DNA from 4 places in the Chryseobacterium sp. BIGb0232 genome. Region 4 is predicted to be linked to each of the others. Evidence: riboswitches for the same ligand, from Rfam matches in the RefSeq annotation. Region 4 holds a riboswitch; each other region holds the start of a gene.

Region 1 (6,151 bases), on a different contig from region 4:
GAATATTCCCCGATTAAAGGGATATATGTGGATAGGAAAAGATAGTTTAAAGACAGAATAATTACAGATTCTATGACAAAAAGTCCTATAAAATTTTAGGAATAAATATTGTAATTTAAACTTCGGAAATATTTTAAAATAATACATAATATCAATATGGACATTAAAAAAGAATTCAGAGATTTCTCTGTAAAACATTTAGGAAACAACGGTCTGGCTACCGATCAGTATATGGGAATGTATGGCCCAACGAATTTAACTCCGTACATCATGGAAGAAAGAAGATTAAACGTTGCTCAGATGGACGTTTTTTCCCGTCTGATGATGGATAGAATTATCTTCCTGGGAACTGGAATTGACGATCAGGTAGCGAATATCGTTACTGCTCAGCTTTTATTCCTGGAAAGTGCAGATCCGTCTAAAGATATTCAGATCTATATCAACTCTCCTGGTGGAAGTGTATATGCCGGTTTAGGTATTTATGACACCATGCAGATTATTAAGCCGGATGTAGCGACAATCTGTACAGGAATGGCTGCTTCTATGGGAGCAGTATTATTGGTTGCAGGAGAAAAAGGAAAGCGTTCTGCGCTTAAACATTCAAGAGTAATGATTCACCAGCCTTCAGGAGGTGCTCAGGGAGTAGCTTCCGATATGGAGATCAACTTAAGAGAGATGTTGAAATTGAAGCAGGAGCTTTATGACATTATTGCTCATCATTCAGGACAGACTTACGAATGGGTAGAGAAATCTTCCGACAGGGATTACTGGATGACTTCTGAAGAAGCTAAAAGCTACGGTATGGTAGATGAGGTTCTTCAAAGATCTACAGAGAAAAAATAATTGATTGTATAATCATAATGAAAAACGCATCCAACTTGGATGCGTTTTTTTGTTTGCGACGAATACGCGAATTTTTATTGTACGTTTCATAGCGGATTACTATGACGAAGAAATATCAAAATTGAAGACGCGATATTCCCCTCCGATGGAGGGGTGTCGAAAATTCAAAGAATTTTTGACGGGGTGATTTACCCATCTCCCTCTTTACTTCTTCACTATCTTATGTACAGTAGAACCACTCTTAGTCTTAACCTCAACCCAGTATACACCGGTATTTAAAGATGTAATATTAATCTTAGATGCCTGGGAAGTCATCACTTTCTGTCCTAAAGAAGAATAAATATTGACTTCTTTGATATTATCAGGAGTTTCAATCTGAATAAAATCACTTGCCGGATTTGGATAAATATTGAATAATGCTTTCTTGTTTACTGAAGCCACCGATAATGTAGCGTTATGTGCTTCAGTCGGGGTGAAAGGTCTTCTTTGTCCGAAACTTAATCCTAACCATGTATTGTTATTCAATTGTATCTGGCTGAGATCAGTTTTTTTCTGCCAGCTAGAAAGGTCTTCTCCGGTGTATAATTTCCAGTTTTCTGTTCCGGAGTTATTTCCTGTGAAGGTATTGAGTGATAGATTGGAAATTTGGTTATTGCTGGAAGTGAAATTGAAATAGGAAGCTTGTGACTGGATAAGCTGCAAAGCCTGTTCCGCTGTTATACTGCCATTATATTGAATTCCAAAAACAAATGAATTGGCTTGATCATTAGAATTATTAGTTCCAAAATCTACCACAACAAGACTTTTATTGGTTCCTGTTCCAATCCAATGGGTAATTTGTGATGAAGTATACCATTGGGAACTGTAAGCGGGTACTGGAGTTGATGGTGGGGTATCAATTTCATCCATTCCATAGGTTATTCCAAACCATAGTCCGTCTGTTAAAGCAGTATATCCTACACCATTATTTTGATTGGACATATTCCCTGCATTAGGTCCCGACCAGGTAATCCAGTAATCATCTGTACTTGGAGTATGATGATTGTATGTGAAGCTGTACAGGAACCCTGAAGGAATGTCAGCCTCTATTTTAGGCTCTGCTTCTACAATAGCATTAACCATATCTTCCGCCATTAAATTATCATCATCAAAACGATAACCCCAAACATAAGAATTAGGCGTGTTGTTGTCATTAAAATCAGCAATGAAATAGGCCTTTTTAGAACCGGTTCCCACCCAAAACTTAATGTCATTTTCTGTGAATTGAGCGAAGAAAAACTGCGTACAAAGCAGTAAGAAAAAAAAATAGATTTTTCTCATAATATAATTAAATTAAAGTTTTATTCCCGAAACTTATTAATAGGAAGAGACTGGTATAGTCTGATTCTAAAATTAAAAGTTTATTCAAGGCAGGTCTCCTGGCTCGCATCCTATAGCTAACCTTCCCGGATTTTGGTCCAGTGGTATCATACAGCTACAGGTAAAACAGCTTACAGTTGCGGGTACAGCTCAAGATTTGAATAATATTCTCACTTAATTCCCTATTATGAACAGTGTTCAACCTTAAAGACCGCAAATATATCATATAAATTTTTGATGCCTATTTTGTGAATTACATACCTGTTTTAACCTTTTATTAAAGGTTAATTGTATTTTCTGAATTTGAATTTGTTGATTGGTAATGGATTGGGTTTATGTGTTCGGATTTTTAAGTTAAATATGAATTTTTGTTGTTTATACTGAATTCATCTTTAGGTTCTATTGTTAAAATACAATTATCATTGCATTCAAGATCAGTTTATAATCAAGTTATACTTTCGCGCCATAAAAGTTAATATGAAAAAATTACTATTATCTGCTTTGATGATGACTGTATTATGGTCATGTAAAGATGATGACAATAATGTAAATAACCAGGATATTAATTATTCTAAACTTCCGCAGGAATTTCCATTTTCTACTTTGGCAACAATAAACGGAGTAGCTGTGATCAATGGTGGATTTGGCTCCGGAGCTGCTGCTCACCCTACAAGAAAAGGAGAGTTTTATGTGATTACAGACCGTGGTCCGAATACAGATTATCAGAATGGTAAAAAATTTTTAACTCCCAATTTTACTCCAACCATTATGCATTTTAAAATTAATGCTGAAGGGAATGTAGAAGTAATCAAATATATTAAACTTAAAAATCCATCCGGACAGCCTATTACAGGACTTCCAAACCCAGTAGGAATGGGAAGTACAGGTGAAGTAGCTTATGATGCATCAGGAAATGTTCTGGGAACGGATAAATATGGCTTAGACAGTGAAAGTATTGTAGCTGCATCAGATGGTACATTCTGGGTTTCTGATGAATACGGACCGCACATTGTTCATTATAGTGCTGATGGAGTAGAGCTGGAAAGAATAAGCCCGATTGGGGTAAATACAGGAAGTAGAAAATTACCTGCCGTTTTAGCTAAAAGAAGAGCCAACAGAGGCATGGAAGGTCTTTGTATAACTCCGGACGGGAAAACATTGGTGGGGACAATACAGTCCATGATGTTGGTGCCTTCAAAAGCTTTGGCAACGAACACAACCTTAACGAGAATCGTAACTTTCGATATCAGTACCGGAAAAACGAAACAATATCTGTATAGACAGGATGGCGGTGCCTCGGATTCTGTTTGTGACATTACAGCATTAGGAAATAATGAATTTCTTGTGATTGAAAGAGATGGTAATTTCGGAACACAGGGCGGAATTAAAAAGGTATACAGAATCAACTTAAGTGATGCAACGGATGTTACCGGAACTGACCTTGCAGCTGTAGACGGAATGAAAGTAAACGGAAAAGCGCTGGAACAGTGTACCTGGGATGAACTTGCCAACGCAGGAATTAAACCTGTTTCTAAAAAACTAGCGGTAGACCTGGTTGCTAAACTAGGATATGAGCACGATAAATTTGAGGGAATTGTTTATTTAGGAAACAATAAACTGGCTGTTTTCAATGATGATGACTTTGGGGTAGTAGATGATGGAAACGGAAATCCTAAAGCAAAAATACTTCCTAAAACAGGGAAGGTAGACAAAGGAACTATGTATATAGTCGATATTCAATAATTAGATTTTTTTAACGGAAAGCGGCGGGATTTATTCCGCCGTTTTTTATCGTATATCATTTAAATGGTTCCGCCGAGCTGGCTTTAGCCAAAACCTATAATAAAAGCCCCTGAAAAGTACTTTTCAGGGGCTTTGTATGTGTATATTGGTCTTCTCAATACTAGTTGAAAGCCTCAATGATCTTAGAGAAATCTTCTAATTTCAAAGCAGCACCTCCAATCAGACCACCATCAATATCTGGCTGAGAGAAGATTTCTTTAGCGTTATCCGGCTTCACAGAACCTCCATAAAGGATAGAAACCTCATCTGCTACTTCCTGTCCGTATTTAGCAGCAATCGTATTTCTGATGTGTGCGTGGATTTCCTGAGCCTGCTCCGGGCTTGCTGTTTCCCCTGTTCCGATCGCCCAAACCGGTTCGTAAGCGATAACTACCTTTTTGATCTCTTCTGCTGAAAGGGTAAAAAGAGCTACTTCAGTTTGATTTTTAACCACTTCAAGATGTTGACCCGCTTTTCTTTGCTCAAGTGTTTCCCCGTTACAATAGATTGGGGTAAGACCTTTATCCAAAGCTAATTTTACTTTTCTGTTGCAGTGAGAATCTGTTTCTCCGTGATATTGTCTTCTTTCAGAATGTCCAATTAATGAACCTGTAGCATCGATAGATTCTAACATATCAGCAGAAATTTCTCCTGTATAGGCACCACTTTCGTGCTCGCTCATGTCCTGAGAGAATACTCCAATTTCATCCTTTTCAAAGATATCTTTAGCCATCATTAAGTATAAAGATGGAGGAGCGATCCAAACCTCACAGTTCGTAGCATTATTGTTTTTATAGCTTAGCAATTGAATCATTAATTGTTGTGCATCAATTACATTTTTGTTCATTTTCCAGTTGCCTGCAACTATTTTTCTTCTCATAAGATTTATATTGATTTATTTTACTTTTTAATTAAATTTTTACTTTGCATCTGCGTTATCTGCAAAATCTGCATGTATTATTTTTTCTCTCGCAGATTAGTTTGATTTCGCAGATAAATGTAGTTTTAATAGATCTTTACAGATTATTGACCACTCTTTTTATATTATCTAAAATATTGGTTGTATTAAAGTTAATTAATAGCCCCAGTTTCTTGTCAGACAATCTCAAATAAGTATATAATTGTTTATAATAAACATTATCCAGCTCTTTTACAGATTTTAATTCTAAAATAACTTTATCTTCCACTAAAATGTCAATTTTAAAATTGATATCAAATTTTTTATTGTCATAATAAACAGGAAGTAAAACTTCAGACTTAACGCTCAATCCATTTTCTTCTAATTCGTAGATGAGAATTTTTTGATACACAGATTCAAGCAAACCAGGACCTAGCTGATTATAAACTTTGAAAACAGACTTTCGTACAATATATGAAATTTCATTTTCTGTCATAAAGTATTAATCTGCGTTATCTGCAAAATCTGCGAGAGCCTTATTTACTAATCCCTTCCAATTTAAACATAAAAGCATACACTAAAGCTAGATCCTTCAGATAATCAAATCTTCCGGAAGCCCCTCCGTGACCGTAATCCATGTCTGTTTTTAATAATAATACGTTTTTATCCGTTTTCATATCTCTCAGTTTAGCTACCCATTTTGCAGGTTCAAAATACTGTACCTGGGAATCATGAAGACCCGTTGTTACCAATAGATTTGGATAGTTTTTCTTTTCGATATTTTCATAAGGGGAGTAAGATTTCATATAGAGGTAAGCCTCTTTATTGTTGGGATTACCCCATTCGTCATACTCGTTGGTCGTTAAAGGAATACTGGTATCAAGCATGGTATTGATAACATCTACGAAAGGAACCTGCGAAATCACACCATTCCAAAGGCTAGGGTTCATATTAGCGATAGCTCCCATTAACAATCCTCCGGCACTTCCACCCTGAGCATATAAATGTTTAGGCGAGGTATATTTTTCTTTCACAAGATATTCTCCTGCATCAATGAAATCGGTAAATGTGTTTTTCTTTTTCATCATTTTCCCGTCTTCATACCATTGCCTTCCCATTTCCTGGCCGCCGCGGATGTGAGCAATAGCATAGGCAAAACCTCTGTCCAGAAGACTTAATCTTGTGCTGCTGAATGTAGCATCCATAGAACTTCCGTATGAACCGTAAGCATAAAGAAGAAGTGGATTGTTCCCTTCTTTTTTTAATCCT
Region 2 (6,151 bases), 500 kb from region 4:
GCGAGAATTTCCTGGGAAGCAGGATTTTCTACAGGAAGATGTTCATGTGCTTTACTTTCAATAAACGCTCCATTGATTAATATTTTTACTTTTTGTGACATAGTTTTGGGGTTGAAAGTTGAGAGGAAAAGCTGAAAGCAATTTTATGAATTACTTTCAGCCTGTATAAGGTTATATAATCAGTAAATCAACAAATTCATTGACATTAAGGTTGATCAGCGTTTCATAATCCAATGAATTTTCCAACACTGTTTTTTGTTGTTTTTCAGGGAAGATACGGGCTAAATTAATTTTGTATTTCTTAATCAGTTCCGGAATTCCTTCGTCTCTTCTTCGTTGGTGTCCGATAGGGTATTCTACTACAACTTCGTCAAGAATAGTTCCGTCATTCAGTTCTACAGTCATGGCATTCGCGATAGAACGTTTTTCCGGATCATGGTAATCTGCAGTAAACTGTATGTCTTCAATGCATTCGATTTTATCACGAAGAACATCAATTCTTGGATCTGAAGCTATATTATCTTCATAATCTGCCGCAGTTAATCTGCCGTAAATGAATGGTACAGCCACCATGTACTGAATACAGTGATCGCGATCTGCCGGATTATTTAAAGGTCCTTTCTTATCAATGATACGGATGGCTGCTTCATGCGTACGTATGGTAACTTTTTTGATATCATCTGTAGTTTTTCCAAGGTCTTTCAGAGTGGTATGCAGAGTCATTGCCGCTTCTACAGCTGTTTGAGAATGGAATTCTGCCGGAAATGAGATTTTAAACAGTACATTTTCCATGACATAAGAACCGTAGTCTCTCTGGAATTTGAATTCATTTCCTTTGAAAGAAACATCATAAAATCCCCAAGTTTTTGCAGTTAATACCGATGGATAGCCCATTTCTCCTGTTTTAGCAATCAGTGCTAAACGTACTGCTCTGGATGTTGCATCTCCTGCAGCCCAGGATTTACGGGAACCTGTATTAGGTGCATGACGGTATGTTCTTAAAGATTGCCCATCTACAAAAGCCAATGATACAGCATTGATGATCTCATCACGGGTTAAACCGATAAGCTTTCCGACAACAGCGGTAGAAGCAAGTTTTACTAATAATACGTGATCTAAACCTACTTTATTAAAAGAATTTTCCAATGCCATTACTCCCTGAATTTCATGGGCCATAATCATGGCTTCCAAAACCTGCTTCATTTTTAAAGGCGCTTTTCCTTCCGCAATATGGGTTCTTGATAACCAGTCTGCTGTGGCTAAAATTCCACCGAGGTTATCTGATGGATGTCCCCATTCTGCAGCCAGCCATGTATCATTGAAATCCAACCAACGGATAATGGCTCCAATATTGAACGCTGCCTGAACAGGATCCAGCTGAAACTGTGTCCCCGGAACTTTTGCCCCGTTTGGAACCACAGTTCCTTTTACTACAGGACCTAAAATTTTTGTACATGCAGGGTAAGTTAATGCTTCCAGTCCACATCCGATGGTGTCCAGAAGACAGTAATGGGCTGTTTTCCAGGCCAGATCATTTTTGATTTCATAGTTCAATACATAATCTGCAATATCTGTTAATACTTTATCCGGTTGGGGTCTTTCATTTGAAATGTGTGATGACATCTTTATTTTATAATTTAGTTATTAATTGTGATATGTTTATTTTCTGTCTTGTAGAGAGATGAATTCCTTATTTTCAGGACCTGTGTAGTTAGCACTTGGGCGGATAATTTTTCCATCCTGTCTCTGTTCAATAATATGAGCGCTCCATCCTGTAACTCTGGAGATAACGAAGAGTGGAGTAAACATAAGGGTAGGTACTCCCATTAGATGATAGGATACCGCAGAGAACCAATCCAGATTCGGAAACATTTTCTTTTCTTCCCACATGATGGTTTCCAGTCTTTCAGCGATATTATACAACAGCATATCTCCGGCTTCCTCAGAAAGTTCTTTAGCTACTTTTTTAATCACCACATTTCTTGGGTCCGAAATTGTGTAAACAGGATGTCCGAATCCGATGATCACTTCTTTGTTGACAATGCGCTGACGGATATCTGCTTCTGCTTCATCTGGCGAATTGTATCGGCTTTGGATTTCAAATGCCACTTCATTGGCACCACCATGTTTAGGACCTCTTAAAGCACCAATGGCTCCTGTAATAGCTGAATAAATATCTGAACCTGTTCCTGCGATCACACGGCTAGTGAATGTAGAAGCGTTAAATTCATGTTCGGCGTAAAGATTTAACGAGATCTGCATGGCTCTTACCCATGAATCAGAAGGTTTTTTTCCATGTAATAAATGAAGAAAATGGCCTCCAATCGTATCGTCATCTGTTTCTACATCAATCTCTTTTCCATTATGGGTATAGTGATACCAGTATAATAAACCCGAACTGAATGATGCCAGTAATTTATCTGCAATATCCCTCGCTCCGGCCATATTATGATCGTCTTTTTCCGGTTGAATACTGCCAATGGCGGATACCATGGATCTCATTACATCCATCGGATGTGCCGCTGCCGGAATACTCTTTAAAATATTTCTTACAGAATGGGGTAACCCTCTTAAAGACTTTAATTTAGCTTTGTAATTTTTCAATTGAGCTCCGGTAGGCAGCTGACCATAGATCAAAAGGTAAGCTACTTCTTCAAACTCCGCTTTTTCAGCCAGATCCAGGATGTCATATCCTCTGTAGTGGAGATCATTTCCACTTTTTCCTACGCTGCAAAGCGCTGTATTGCCTGCTGCTACTCCAGAAAGGGCAACGCTTTTCTTAGGCTTGAATGTTGGTTCGCTATTCGTTGACATTACTATTTTGTTTAAAAAGGTTATCTAATTTTTGTTCATAATCATGGTATCCAATGCTTTGATAGAGTTCTTCTCTGGTCTGCATAGTGTCTAATACATGGGCCTGGGTTCCGTCTTTGCGGATGTGTTCATAGACATTCAGGGCTGCTTTATTGGCTGCACGGAAGGCTGAAAGAGGGTAAAGGATCAATCCTACGCCTGCATCTTTTAATTCATCAACCGTATACATATCAATCATTCCAAACTCTGTGATGTTGGCCAATACAGGGATTCCCGCTGCATCAACGAATTTTTGATAAAAGCTTAGATCAGGAACTGCTTCGGCAAAAATAAAATCAGCACCGGCTTCCTTATAGGCAATGGCTCTTTCAAGAGTTTTTTCCAGCCCTTCATTGGCAAAAGCATCCGTTCTGGCTCCGATTACAAAACTTTCATCTGTACGGGCATCTGCAGCAGCCTTCAGCCTGTCTGACATCTCTTCTTTGGTTACGAGTTCTTTTCCCGGACGATGTCCACAACGTTTTGCTCCTACCTGATCTTCGATATGTAAAGCTGCTGCACCTGCTTTAATCAATGATTTTACAGTTCTGGCGACGTTGAATGCTGATGGGCCAAATCCTGTATCCACATCTACCAGTAAAGGTAAATCACAGACATTGGTAATTCTTTGAATATCAATTAATACATCTTCCAGCGTGGTAATTCCCAAATCAGGAATTCCTAAAGATCCGGCAGCAACGCCGCCGCCTGAAAGATAAATGGCATTGAAGCCGGCTTGTTTGGCCAATAATGCATGGTTGGCATTGATGGCCCCGACAATCTGAAGAGGACTTTCTTTTTGCATAGCCTTCCGGAATTGAGTACCGGGAGACTTCCAGTTTTCATTTTTAGTCATTGTAATATTTATGGTTTAGGTGAAATTTGTTTACAGATAGAGAAGAATAACGATCATGATTTAATTGCAGGGAAGTAAAAAGAGAATAATGAGTATCGCTTCGATTTGCTGCCAACAGACAGAAAATCTGTGTGTTTTTTAGGAAACAGCATTTCAGGATCTTGACAGATCTTTTGGGTGTGTAGGAATTATCGAAATGGGTTAGGTACATTTTTTACTTTTTACATGCATTAAACGCTATAAAAAGTTCCTGCAGACTTCACAATGCTTTGTGAGAAAGAAAAATTACGGAAAGGGGACACGGATGAGCGGTAGATTCATAGAAGAACCTGTTGTTCTGCTATTGTCCATCTCAAAAAATAATACGAGTTGATAAACTATTTTATCATATCATTATCCATACCGTATCATACCTGACTATAAGCTTCAAACCGCGAAAGCATCGTCAATTCGAAATAGGCAGGTCTCCTGACTTGTAACAGTTTTTATCATCCTTCCCATATGCCGGAGCATACAGTGGATATGAATTTGATAAAAACCTTTTTGTTGTTACTTACAGTTGCGCGACAGTTCGTGATTTGCACACGATTCCCTTTTAATACACAGCTAAGTGTTACCAATTTCGGTTGATAAAGAAGGTGTTAAGAACTCCTTGATGGTAAATATAGACATTTTATGAAAACGACAAAATATTTTATGCAAACAATAATTAATTGAATGTAATTTGCTGATAGCGTTTTGATTACGAAATGTGTCTTTTGATGTTTTTAAAATAATATCTGGAATTTGTCCGGTTTTTTCATTACCAAATTGTTAACAAATAAGATAGAATTTTAAATTGATTTAAATAAAAGGTGTGTTTTTGTAGTAACTTTTCATATTTAAAAACAGAAGGAAAATACTGAATAAGTTCAAAGCCTCAAAATAGGAGTTAATTTCTAAAATACTGCATTTAAAATGTAGGAAAAAAAAATTAACGGCTGATTCCGTTTCCGTATTTAAACTGGCTTGGAATGATGTTATATTTTCTCTTAAATGCTGCTGAAAAATGTCTGGAATTTTTATATCCAATCACCTCAGAAATTTCATTAATGCTTAAATCACCTTCAATAAGCATTTTTTTTGCCTGTTCCATTTTTATATCATTCCAGAAACTGAATACTGTGGTTCCAAATAGTTCCTTAAATCCTTTTTTTAAAGTAAATTCATTGGTTCCTACCTGATGGGCAAGGTCTATTAATGAACAGTTTTCATTGAGATTATTGACAATAAAATCTCTCACCGCATAGATCTTATCTTCATCTTTTTTCAGAAGTGATGAGGGTGAAGAAGTAGTATTAAAAAGCTGTTCCAGTTGTAAAAGAAGAAGTTCAGCCACCTTGGCTTCAAGGTAGATTCTTTTAAAAATACCTTTTCTGTCGCAGTGAATGATGTCGTTCAGAACCTGGTACATTTCCAGGCTGATCCGGCAATGGTCCGGATTGATAAGACATGAATGCTGTTTCTCAATAGCATTTCTGAATGTATTGAATAGTTCAGAGTCTTCAGGAAGGAATTTCTTAAAAAAATCCGGGGCTAAATTAACTTCCAGGATCTGCATTTCATGACCGTCGAATTCCATCTGGCCACTCATCTGATGGGCATAAATTATATTATGCTGATAACTTTCAAAACAAACTTTATTGTTGAAATTCTCTGAAAGAGCAGCGCTTTTTCCTTTTAACGAAAAATGCATTTCAACACTTTCGAAATCGGCCTCAAAGTACAGTAATACTTTATTTTCAAGTGAAACATTCCCGAAGCCAATGTGAACATTCTCAAAGCAGATCTCATGATAAAAACCATTTCCATAAGGAGGTTTCAGATGGGTAATACACTCTCTGATTTCGCCATCGTTCTGGTAATAGGCATTGGGATATTTTCTTTCCACCAATGTTCCACCAATTTTATCATCGTAGACCCGTAATGCCATTATTATTTTATTATGATTAGAATTCTCCTTTTTGCGGACTTTTTACTCCCTTTTGCGTACCTGTGTGCCCCAATTTTCATCTTAGATTTGCACAAAGATAAATAATTATTTAGAATGATTCTTAATAATGGACTTAGTTTTATCTATTAAGATCAAATAAAAAATAATAGAAATGAAGAATAATGTACAACTAAGTCATGTATTGTATCGGGTGCAGGATTTACATATTGCGGTAAAAAAGCTACAGGATGCAGGTTTTATTGTTGAATATGGAGCATACCCTGATAAGGCTTATAATGCTTTGATATGGTTTGAGAAAGGAGTATTTATTGAGATTTACCATAACTCCGGGCTTCCTGTTTATATACGATGGATGATGAAGATCTTTGGGTATCAATCTGTTTTAGAACGGATGAAACAATGGGAGAATATAAAAGAAGGCTGGTGTGAATGGTCTCTGGAGTCTGCAT
Region 3 (6,151 bases), on a different contig from region 4:
TTTTACATACGCGTGAGTATTGTAATTGAATTCATTTCCGTAATAATACAGTTTATCATTTACGATGGTCATTTCACTAACGGCAATATGAAAGTCTTTCTTGATCACTCCGGTTGCTGCATCCACTAGATATAAATTGGAAGGAACGTTGTAATAATCTCCTCTTGAACTTACATACAGATCTCCGTAATTGTCTTTTTTAAGACGGTGAAGGTTGATGGCTACATCAATTTTTTTCTTTTCTGTAAAAGTGTTCAGATCAATTACTGAAACAGTTCTGTCATAATTTGGAACCATATATCCTCCGGAATTGGCAACAAATAATTGATTACCCACAATTTCCATTTCTTCAGGTTGATATCCTACTGTTGCTGTACGCTGAACAGTCAGCGATACCGTATCTATTTCTGCAACTTTTCCTTTAGGTGCTAACGGATTGATATCCACAGGACCAGCATAGCTGCTGGCATAGGCTTTCCCACCTTTAAAGGTCATGTATCTGCAATTCTGTAAATAAATAGATTTGATATGTTTGGCTGTCTTCGCATCCAGCACTTCGATGGTATTGGAAACATTCACCACAATGTAGAGCTTACTGCCATAGATTTTAATATCATTTCCTACATCACCCAGTTCTTTTAAAACATTTGGATTGATCTCGGAATAGATATTTCTGAAATAGGTTCCTTTGGTGTAATCAAAAAAATCAAGGGTGCATTTATTGCTTCCCATATTTCCTTCATTCAATACATAGAATCCTTTTATTGCTGTATTCTCAACAGGGTTAAGCCCTTCCACTACTTCCATAGGAATAATGACATCATCGGTGCGGCAGGAAACAAGCGCAATCAATGTCAAAAACAGAAAACAAATATTTAGCTTTTTCATAAATTAAAGTTTAAAGTGAGTCTGAAGTTTCTTCCCGGCATAGGATAGTTGAGTACCACATCATAATACTGGTTAAAAACATTATTCATTTCCAGATTGATTTTAAAAGGATGTCCGGCCAGGCTCAGTTTTCTCTGAATAGAAAGATCGTGGGTATACCAAGGCTGAATAAAATTATACTGAATATTATCCAGCTGCCCATCATATCTTTTTCCTACATAGATTGTACTGTAATTGAAGCTCCAGTCTTTATAATCAGCCATTAGGGTAAAGGATCCGCTATGCCATGGTGTATAAGGGATCTGCTCTCCATAATAAGTTTCTTTCTCTCCGGCATTGTTTGTTATGTCCTGAGCCTTCTGATAGGTATACGATAATAATGGTCTAATTTTCACATTCCCTAACATCATTTCAGCCTGTACGTTTACATCTGCTCCAATGATTTCAACCTTCCCAAGGTTCACCATCATCCAACGAAACATATTAGTGGTAGGTACAGCAACAATTTTATCTTTTACTCTATTGTAATATCCGTCTACTTTTACATAAAGACCTTTAAATAGGGAATGATCATACCTTTTCTGATAGGTAAATCCCACATCATACTGATGAGTAAACTCAGGTTGCAAATACGTATTTCCAACACTCGTATAATACAGGTCATTAAAGGTTGGTAATCTGAAAATATTTTTATAAAAAGCTCTGAGGGTCAGCTCTGGTATTGCTTCCGGCTGATAGCTCATAAAGAAAGCGGGTGTCCATTCTCTCCTGTCATCAGGGCGCTTATTCATTTTTACTTCCTCAAAGGTAAATGTCCCTAAAAGGCTTCCTAAAAACTTAAATCTGTTCCATTGATAGGTAGAAGCTAAAGCTACAAGCGTAGTATAGCGGGTAGGATATGAAAAATTATACAAATTAGCATCCAGATTATTGTACTGAAAATCTCCATTCAGACTGACATCCCAATTAGGAGTAATGGAGTATACATTGGAAGAGGAAAGATAAACCTCCCGTTGAATATAGGTATTGATAGCGGGCATCGCAGACTGAGACAATACCGTATCGTTAAAATAAGTGTAATCGTAAGCAAACTTTGCCTTCAGCTGAGTTTCAAGCTTAGGAAACAGCTTTTTCCTGAAATTGGCCTGAACAAAATAATTTTCATCAAGCATTCTTGCTCCTCTTGCCTTAAAACGGTTCTTCACAATGGGCGCCGGAATACCACGGTTTGAAATATAACCATACCCACGTATATTCCAGCTTCCGTTATTTAAAGTTCCATTAATAGCGGTTTCAAAGCGCTTTGCTTTAATGTCGGAATCATATCTTTTAGAAATGGTATCAGAAGCAGTAACTCCATTAGGATATTTCCTGCTATAGTGGAACTTGTAAAGCCCATCACTTTGGAGAAATTCTGCACTTACGCTTGCTGAAACTCTTTTTGAAATCTTTTGCTCTAAGCGAAAAGAAGGATTAAATAAATCAATAGAAGCACTTTTTGCTCTTATCAGAAGATTGGTTTTCCTGTTTCCTGTGAATACCGGCGTTTTGGGTTGTAAATAAATAGATCCTGACGATCCGAAGTCTTTTGCCGGTTGAAAAATTTCACTTTTCTGACCATTGTACAACGAGATCTCTTCCAGATCATCCAGAGAATATCTTCCCAAATCGACCACTCCGTTCTGAGCATTTCCCAGCTGGATTCCATCATAGAAAACACCTACATGCTGGCTTCCCATACTTCGGATATTAACCGTCTTCAAACCACCCATTCCACCGTAATCTTTAATCTGAACTCCGGAGAAATAGCGTAAGGCATCAGCAACAGAATGACTGTTGAGCCTTTCCAGTTCTTCCCCCTGTAAGACCTGAGCCGGAAGGATTTCTTTAAAATTCTTTTTGTAAATATTGACAGTCTTTATGACTTCTCCTTTGATACTGTCTTTTTTTCTGGTTTGAGAAAACAGAATCTGAGAGGTTAACACGAATACCGTGAAAACAGTTTTATGGAATTGAAATGTACTTAGTTTTGCTATCATTAGCTCATTCATGGATCATGATGACGCTAATGGATATAAGAAAAGCAACGACAAAGCACAGCTGTTACTGCACAGAATCATTGTTGTCCTAAGCTTTATTCCACGAAAGCGTCAAACGTTTATTATTTCTGGCAGGTCTTCTGACTTACTCCGTTTTTGAAATCCTTCCCATTCCTAAAAACAGTGGATCTATTCTTCAAAAACTTTGGTGCGGAGCTTACAGCAGCGGGTCTGTTCCGGATTTTCACCGGATTCCCTTTTAAGAGCTTATTATGGCTCACCAAATTCCGGCAAAGATATAAAATTCTCACCAGATACGATGGCATGCAGAATAAAATGATTATCAATTAGTAAACATGAAAAATCCCGCTACATTGTAACGGGATTTAAGCAATCAATTTTTGTTGAGTTTTTCTGTTTTTACCTGTGATTATTTTTTTACAAATTCACGATCACTAAGCGTTTTCATAAACAGGATAAGATTTGTCTTTTCCTGCTCCGAGAGAGGAATTCTGTTTCCATTATTTTTAAAAACAGGATCAAGGTTATCTGCAGATAAAACACCTTTGTCAAAATAATCAAGGACTGCCCTTAATGTTGGGAACTGTCCATAACTTCCATAAGGTGCTGTATATTCTACATTTCTTAAAGAAGGAACCCGAAAACTCATATAATCTGCCGGAATACCCGTAACCCTTCCACGGCCGGCTTCATTGGTATCCGGATTTACAGGAAACCCAATATTCCTGAAACTCTGATCAGTAAACAACTCTGTATTATGACAACCCGCACATTTCTGTTGAAAAGTCTGATATCCCAGAGCTTCATTTTCCGTGAAAGTTTCTCCTTCTTTTCTTTTTACCTTATCATATTTGCTATTGGCAGAAATCAGGGTGTACTCATACTGTGCAATACTCTTATAAATCCTTTCAGCAGTAATGGCTTCATCTCCAAAAGCTTTTCTGAATAAATCTTTATACATCATATCATCCCTTATTTTCCCTATCACTTCCAGAATAGAAGAGCCCATTTCTTCATGAGTGATAATAGGAACCAAGGGTTGATTTTCCAATTGAAGGATATTGCCATCCCAATTATAAAACTTCATAAACAACATATTCTGGACCGCTGGTACATTTCGCAACCCTACTCTATTCTGAATTCCTATTCCTTGTGCATTATGATCTGCAAAAGCATTTCCCTGAATATGACAGCTGGAACAGGAAATAGTATTATCTGCACTTAACCTTTTCTCATTAAATAATTTCTCCCCTAATTCTACTCCATATTTTGTAGGTTTATTAGAGTTCACCGAATTGTTTAGTTCCGGAAACCCAGACGGAATATTGAGCAAGACCTGTGGATTATCGTCAGAAATAGGTTCGTAACGATCATTATTACAAGATATTAACAGAATGATAATGGCTAAAAAACTTAATCCTTTTTTCATTGCAGCAGAGAAGAGTCTAGTTTTCAACACCACTCACTGAAAACATTCCGGAAATATCACTTGAACCATTTCCACCAAGGTTATCAACAAATTTTACCATTTGGTTAGCAGTATGAATATTCGGAGTGGCATTCCCATCTGATCCTGTTCCGATAACCAATACAATCGTATTGATTTTACCCGTCAACAACTTATCAAAATCTGCTTTAATAATAATTTTAGGAGCTTTGTTATCCACTATGGCATTGTCAGGAAGATTTAAAGTAACCTCTCTGTATGCATCTACTCCCTGAGTGAAATTACCTTCTGATCCTTTTATTGTGCTCCCAGTGTGGATAGACATCTGTTTGTTATCTACTCCATAAAAACCTTCGATTTTTGTAAAACGATACCCTGCTCCCCATTCCCACATCATTTGGGTATCGTTAGAACCTGCAGTGGCATAGAACTTTGGAAATCTCACCTGATCCAAAACATTCAGGTCTTTTTTTACTCCTAATCCGAATTTGATCTTTTTATACTCTCCGGCAGGGATATTACTCAGCAAATAACGAAGCGTTTCCGGTTTTGATTGATCAATCACTGTAGCACCCTGATCCAGATCATTGACTTTATAAGGAACTTCATTACCATCTGCTTTTACCAGACGAATATTACTGATCACATATTTCAATTCTGAAAAATGATGAACTTGTCCTTCTGCTGAAGTATTGATAGTGGCTGTACTTGAAGTGGCACCTCCGAGAACAATCGTTTCATTTCTAAACGTATTCTTGAATTCAAGGGTAACATTATTGGCAACAGGATTATCATCACTGTTTTGGCAAGAAATTACACCTAAAGAAAAAGCGGATAATAGTAGATATTGTTTTAAGTTTTGCATTTTAAAAATTTTAGTTGTTGTTGTTTTAATTAAAGTTTTTGTCATCTTTAAAAGTTGAATTTTAAAGACGTATAAATATTGCGCCCCATTCTTGGGATGTTTCCCCAGTCTGCATAGGTGCTGTAATATTTGTTTAACAGGTTTTCGGCTCCTACCTGAAAAACGGTTCTAAGTTTTTTGATTCTGAAAGTATAATCCATGGAAAAGTTCCATATGGTATATGCCGGCGTCTGATCTTCACCATATTCCGGACTGTAATTGAGCTGGATAAAATCTCCATTTACAGAGGTCTGAATTCCAAAATTCCCATGGGTATAATGTAATGAGGTCAGATAGCTTAAAGGGCGGATGAAAGGCAGATTTTTTCCTTTATCATCCCTTCCTCTTGCATATGTTATCGTTCCTTTCCAATGTAAATCCGGGATAATGCTATAATTTGCATTCAGAGACATATTAAAGAGGGTCGCATGATCCAGTGAAGTATAAGCCTTCACTCCTACGGATTGATAATTCATGGGACTTCCCATACTTAAAATTTTTCCGATAATATAATTCTGAATATAGAAGTAATTTACTTTGGCTTCAATACTCATTTTTTCATTTTTAAAACCTGTACTGGCATTGGTTTCGTAAGAAATTTCATTTTTTAAATCAGGGTTTCCAATATAGTCATAGCGGTCAAAGCTGTTGTAAATATAATATCCATATCCTTCTGAAACGGAAGGTGCTCTGTGCCCGTAACCAGTTCCTACAGAAAAATTAAAATGATTATTGGTAAATTGGTAACCTGCATGTAAACTGGGAAGAATTCTTGTTTTTTGCTGTGATGCTCCCGGATGGAAGATCCAGTTAAATTCGACATATTTAGACTCATTATAATTCAGTCCTAAT
Region 4 (6,151 bases):
AAAATTTTCAATCTTAGTTTCATGATACTTTATTTTTACTGATTTCCTGAATGTAAGCGTTAGGAGACATTCCGGTAACGGATTTGAAAACGGTTGTGAAGGCACTATGTGAAGAAAAACCTGAATATTCAGCCAGATAACTGACTTTATAATTGAGAAAGGTAGGTTCTGTTCTTAATAGTTGAGCAATATGATTGATTCTTAATTTGTTAATGTAACCATTGAAGTTTTTTTCCTTATTGGTATTGATGACCTCCGAAAGGTATTTGGTATTGACTTCCAATTGGGAAGAAAGCAAAGAAAGTGACATGTTTTTATTCAGATATCGGTCAGATTGTTCAAATTCTTTGAGTTTTTGAAGGATTTCTTCCTCTTTTTCCTTTGAAATTTTATGAGAGTTCTTTTCAGCATCCGCTGTATTTTTTATTATGGAAGTAGATGGTGATATTGTTTGTTCCTTTCGGGTACTCTGTTTTTCAAAGAAATCAAATTGCTTTTTTAGGTCTCTATTTTTGCTTTTAATGATTAAAAAATAGATGAACAAACCAATGACGATGAATAATATGACCAGAGTGGAAGACCAGAAAGATGTTAAATAAGTTTGCTTCTGAAATTCAAGTGTTTTATTCTGATTCGTTTCTACCAGTTTTACAATATACCGTATTCCTTCTCTTGTATTGGAGTCTGTTTTTATTCTTAAATCATTATAGTATTTGTTATATTGATGGTATTTCATATCATCATGAAGAGCAAAATAGGTTCGGGACAACGATTCGTAGATTTTGATTTTTAAATTGTTAAAAGGAAGGTCTTCAATCAACGACAGTCCTTGTTCCAGTTTTTGGGCAGACATTTTATAATCCTGTATCAAAAAATAGTACCGCGATAAGTTTTCATAAGCTAAGCTGAGTAAAAATGGTTGGTTTTGCTGTTGCTCAAGGTCAGAAATGATACTTTCTATCAGGTTTTTATACTCAATCAGGTTATTTTCTTTCATCAAATAAGAAGAGCGGAAAATCCTATTTTCTGTTTGTATGATTTTATTCTCATCATCAGTATTACTGATGTACTGATCACTTTTGTCAAGATTTTTTAACGCATTCGGATAATCCCTGTTAATGCCCAGATTTAAAGCCTGTAGCTGATAGAGTTTGGCTGTGGTGATCCTGAATTTTGGATGATTGCTTTTCAGAAGTTTCTGATCTGATAAGAGGCTGGCAATGATTTTTTTTGATTGATTATATAAACCCAGATTCTGATACTGGTCTGCAAGATTATAGTTACCAAAAACCTGCATGAAATAAGAAAGATTTTGATCCTGATCTTCTTTTTGAGAAAAACTATTGACAGACTGCATATAGTCTCCCTTCATAGCAAATGCCTGTGAAATGATATTTTGAAGAATAATCTTATGCTCTATATCCTGATCGCTTACCAGAATTCCTTGGGTATAACTTATACAGTCGTCAGGATTCTGATATAGTTTCTGGAATGCCTTATCTGTTATAATATTAAAATCAGGACCGGTCTGCCCTTTGGCAATAAAGGAAGAGAATGCGAAGATCAGCAGAAAAATCCATCTGCTATTTTCAAACATTTTTCTGAATAACAATTTGTTTTTCATGTTTCTTTCAATAATCCTCCTGAAATAAGTCTTCAAAACGACATTTGTTTAAGTGTTTGGTTACTAGGTTTTTAAAATTATGATTCTTTTGAAATTCACGAATTGTGAAAGCCTATTTCTTTTGTTTGAGTAAATATAATATTAATATTGTTTTCGGTAATTTAAAATATTAAATATAATCATATATGGTAAATTTTTATAAAATGTCAATAAAGGTGTTAGCTGCTTGTTTCTTTTTTAATTTTGGTGTAGTGGAAGCTCAGTTTACTGTAATGGGACTTGGAAATTATAATGTGGGTGCGGTTTCTGATAAAGGAGTAGTAAGCATGCACACTACTGGCGGTGGAATATTTATGTGGACAGCAAATACGGGGATCGTACAGATAGGTACAGTATCAAACGGATATCCGGCTGCCGGAAAAACAGTTGTTTCTAACGATGGAATGAAGATCGCATCTTCAGTGACCAATACAGCGACAGGTTTTAATGAAATTTCAACCTATGAAGTAAGTTCTGCTACCTGGACGAATAGAGGCGGGCTCGTTCCCACCGGTTGGGATGGTAGTGTAAGTTCTACATGGGGAATGTCTCCGGATGGAAATGCAATTGTAGGACTTGGATGGCTTACTGCAGCAAATGCCCATGCTGTAAAATGGGATGGAACAAACGGGGTGGTAGATCTGGGGAGTATGGTAAGCGGGCGAAGCTCGAGAGCAAATGCAATAAATGCAGACGGATCTGTTGTTGTAGGATGGCAGGATGAACCTACAGGAACCAGAAGTGGTGCAAAATGGATAGATGGGGTGGAAAGCTTCATTACGGATGCCAACGGGAGCAATGTAGGAGAAGCAGGAGCTGTTTCCGTGGACGGGAATACGATTATTGGTTCCGCAAATCCGAATCCTTATGTTTGGAAGGCAGCAACCGGAGTGACGTATATAACGCACCCCAATGCTTCATTTTCTTTTAAAGGAGGGGCAACGGGGGTTTCTGGAGATGGCACAAGGGTTATCGGCTTTTACAGGGCATTTGGAGCGCCACCAATGTCTGGAGAAGGTTTTATCTGGACAGAAGAGAGTGGACGTATTAACCTCAATGACTATGCAACAAGTTTAGGAATTGATACTAATGGTGTGATAATGGGGCTTCCATTGGCCATTTCTCAGGATGGTAAAAAAATAGCAGGAATGGGAATGAATGCCTCTAATCAGATGGTCGCATTTTATCTGGACCTTACAGGATATTTATCTGTGAGAGATGTAGAAAATGATAAAAATAAAAGCTCAATCAGTATTTATCCTAATCCGGTAAATGATATTTTATACTTTAAAGGATCCGGAAAAATTGAAAAGGCAGAAGTTTATAATATGGTAGGACAAATAGTGAAATCATTCCCATCCATAGAGGACCAGATTGATGTATCATCTTTACCGAAAGGAAACTATGTACTTCAGCTTTCAGAGAAAGGAGGTAAGCAACAGAACCATAAATTTATCAAGAAGTAAAAATCAGCAAATTTTAATAATAGTTATACCATGAATAGCTGCTTTCAATATTGGAGGTAGCTATTTTTGTAAATTGATAAATATCAGAAAAAGGAAATGATGAAAGATGATAAAGAGTAATAATACCATCTTTTCCCCCTTTTTAAAGTAGTTTTATGACGACTTTCAGGAATAGTAAAATTAAAAATGACTTTCAGTTTCCTGACTTCAGGTTATATCCAAATAAGTCCGTTCTTGTCTAATACATTTAAAAAACTATCTTTGCAAAAATTTTGGTTTCCAGTATATTGGAATGAAAAGGGAATTGGGTGAAACTCCCAAACTGTCCCCGCAACTGTAGATCGCAATAAAAATTTCTGTACACAGCCACTGTATAAAACGGGAAGGCGCAGAAAGCGAAAGTCAGGAGACCTGCCAGAATAATAATCAAAAAACATATTGCTTTCGGAGGAAAAGTAGAATAATATGGATATAAAAAGATCTCTAATACTGTTTTTGTCATCATATGGCTGCTTTCTTTTCGGACAGGAGAAAGCTGTTGATACAATTTATATCTTCGATAGCCAGATGAACAAGGTGAAACAATTTCATCCTGTGAAAACAATCAATGCTGAAGAGGTTGAAAAAAACTCCAGCAATCTTTCAGAACTCTTAAGATTTCAGTCTTCAATTTATATTAAAGAAAATGCACGTGGTGGATCTGCTTCACCATCTTTTAGAGGAACTACTGCTCAACAGACATCCTTTGTCTGGAACGGAATTAATGTTAATTCCAATTTTCTGGGCCAGGGAGATGTAAACAATCTTTCTCTGTTCGGGTATGATCAGATTGGAATAAAGGCAGGTGGCGGAAGTGTTACTTATGGTTCCGGAGCTATTGGAGGTAGCATTCATCTGGATAATAGCCTTAATTTTAATAAAGGCTTTCATGGAACATTGTTCTCTGAGGCAGGTTCTTTCAATACCTATAATAATTTTGTTAAAAGCTCTTACAGCAATGAGAAATTCAGTTTTAAAGCTTCCGGAAATTATTCTGTTAGTGAGAATGCTTACGAAGTAAACAAAGAACCTAGGAATTATATAAATCTTAACGGGGAGTATTATAATACGAACTTTAATATTGCTGCCGCTTATAAATTAGCTCCTCATCATCAGATTTCATGGATTTCAGAATGGTTTAACGGACAACAACATTTTCCAATTATCTTTGATAAGGAAACGAAAACGAAATATGAGACTCAAAATGTAAGAAGTCTGATTTCCTGGGACTGGAATAAAACAAGCTTTAATAACTCTTTTAAAGTAGCTTATACAGAAGAAAATTTTAAGTATTTTAATGATATAGAAAGACCTAAATTCAGTAGTGGGACCGGAAGGAACTATATTCTGAAGAATGATTTCAATTATTTTCTTACCTCAAAATGGAACTTCAATATCATTGGAGAATACCAGCTGAATAAAGGCGAAGGCTATGGCTCCGGAATAGATCAGGTAAGCCGGAATATGGGGTCTGTTGCCGGTTTGATAAGATATTTTCCTACCACTGATTTACGTATTGAAGCTGGAATAAGACAGGATTTTGTTGGAGTGACTAAGTCTCCTCTTTTATTTTCTTTTTCAGGAAAATGGAATGCTTTACGCTGGTATAATCTTGGATTAAGTGTTTCAAGGAATTTCAGAGCCCCTTCTTTCAATGATCTATATTGGAGACCTGGAGGAAATGAAGATCTAAAACCGGAAACCTCTTACCAGTTTGAATTGAGAAATCAGTTTAAAGTCGGTGATTTCAAACTTTCCGTGGTTCCTTATTATATGGATATCAGAGATATGATAAGATGGCTTCCTAATTCTTCAGGGATTTATAGCCCTGTAAATACTGAGCATGTAAGATCTTACGGAGTGGAAACCCAAGCGGAATTTGCTAAACGTTTTGGTAAGCATTTTCTGAATGTAGGTTTAGGATATAGCTACACAAATTCTCAGGATTTGGAAAAAAAGAAACAGCTGATGTACGTTCCCTTCCATAAATTTACCGGAAATGTTGATTATCAGTATGAATTCATAAAAGTATATGCTCAGGGATTGTTTACCGGGCTTACTTATACAGACTCCAATGAGAAGAAAAGTGAGGCTCTGAAAGAATATTTTATAATGAATGCTGGCGTTGGAGCTACATTTTTAAAAAATTATACACTGGGTTTTAAAATCAATAATATATTCAATCAGACTTATTATACTATGTTTGCTTATCCGTTACCCGGAAGAAATTACAGTGTGAATTTAAATATCAATTTTTAAAAATAAAATTTAATATATATGAATATCAAAAGAATTTTACCTCTTGCATTTGCTTCAATGCTACTTTTTAACGTTTCATGTAGCAGCGATAATGATGCTGAAACAATTGAAACGCAAGTGGATTATACAAACGGAATACTTGTTTCTAATGAAGGTGGTTTTACAAAACCTACTTCTGATGTTACTTTTATTAGTAATAATCTGGGAACAGTTTATAGTAATATTTATGCTAACAATAATAAAGGGGAAGCTTTCGGAAAAGTACTTCAGAGTATAGGTTTCAGTGGAGATAAAGCATATCTTGTTGCCAATATTCCTAACAAAATTGATATTGTAAACCGAAAAACATTTAAAGTACAAACTACAGTAACGGAGAATCTTGACAATCCAAGATATATTGCATTCTCAGGGAATAAATTTTTTGTAACAAATAATAACTTTTCCGGTAAAAAGAAAGTAAATGCTTATAATATTTCAGATAACGCTTATGTTGGGAGCATTGAATTTCCACGTTTAGCTGAAAAGGTAGTAGAAGCAGAAGGTAATATCATAGTGCAGACAGATGGTGTTGGGTATGATGCTGTTTTTAATGAGATTCCAACTGGGTACACTATTACTGTCGTAAATCCTTCTACGATGGTGAATCCTACCACGATTACATTACCTGCAAAAGGAATTATAAAAGACCTTATTGCTTACAAAGGGATTGCTTATGTTTTAGTCT

The links. Region 4 has a riboswitch for cobalamin ahead of M2372_RS04565 (TonB-dependent siderophore receptor). Riboswitches for the same ligand answer to the same signal wherever they lie in the genome.
Region 1: another riboswitch for cobalamin. It lies ahead of M2372_RS08470 (T9SS type A sorting domain-containing protein); the one in region 4 lies ahead of M2372_RS04565 (TonB-dependent siderophore receptor).
Region 2: another riboswitch for cobalamin. It lies ahead of prpB (methylisocitrate lyase); the one in region 4 lies ahead of M2372_RS04565 (TonB-dependent siderophore receptor).
Region 3: another riboswitch for cobalamin. It lies ahead of M2372_RS12260 (TonB-dependent siderophore receptor); the one in region 4 lies ahead of M2372_RS04565 (TonB-dependent siderophore receptor).

What each region holds. Positions count from the first base shown of each region.
Region 1 covers NZ_JANUEH010000002.1:536,580-542,730, reverse strand. The annotation lists gene dnaG (DNA primase) at 1-45, shown strand, start outside; gene clpP (ATP-dependent Clp endopeptidase proteolytic subunit ClpP) at 157-843, shown strand; gene M2372_RS08470 (T9SS type A sorting domain-containing protein) at 1,048-2,163, opposite strand; cobalamin riboswitch at 2,234-2,424, opposite strand; gene M2372_RS08465 (esterase-like activity of phytase family protein) at 2,680-3,945, shown strand; gene tpiA (triose-phosphate isomerase) at 4,106-4,864, opposite strand; gene M2372_RS08455 (GxxExxY protein) at 5,001-5,378, opposite strand; gene M2372_RS08450 (S9 family peptidase) at 5,419-6,151, opposite strand, start outside.
Region 2 covers NZ_JANUEH010000001.1:561,941-568,091, reverse strand. The annotation lists gene M2372_RS02450 (CoA-acylating methylmalonate-semialdehyde dehydrogenase) at 1-101, opposite strand, end outside; gene M2372_RS02445 (bifunctional 2-methylcitrate dehydratase/aconitate hydratase) at 172-1,623, opposite strand; gene prpC (2-methylcitrate synthase) at 1,660-2,814, opposite strand; gene prpB (methylisocitrate lyase) at 2,801-3,709, opposite strand; cobalamin riboswitch at 4,150-4,345, opposite strand; gene M2372_RS02430 (helix-turn-helix transcriptional regulator) at 4,683-5,681, opposite strand; gene M2372_RS02425 (VOC family protein) at 5,854-6,151, shown strand, end outside.
Region 3 covers NZ_JANUEH010000004.1:154,240-160,390, forward strand. The annotation lists gene M2372_RS12255 (YncE family protein) at 1-888, opposite strand, end outside; gene M2372_RS12260 (TonB-dependent siderophore receptor) at 885-2,927, opposite strand; cobalamin riboswitch at 3,040-3,227, opposite strand; gene M2372_RS12265 (cytochrome-c peroxidase) at 3,358-4,377, opposite strand; gene M2372_RS12270 (MbnP family protein) at 4,394-5,260, opposite strand; gene M2372_RS12275 (TonB-dependent siderophore receptor) at 5,308-6,151, opposite strand, start outside.
Region 4 covers NZ_JANUEH010000001.1:1,065,329-1,071,479, reverse strand. The annotation lists gene M2372_RS04580 (lipopolysaccharide assembly protein LapB) at 1-23, opposite strand, end outside; gene M2372_RS04575 (helix-turn-helix domain-containing protein) at 20-1,624, opposite strand; gene M2372_RS04570 (T9SS type A sorting domain-containing protein) at 1,828-3,129, shown strand; cobalamin riboswitch at 3,386-3,563, shown strand; gene M2372_RS04565 (TonB-dependent siderophore receptor) at 3,595-5,427, shown strand; gene M2372_RS04560 (hypothetical protein) at 5,446-6,151, shown strand, end outside.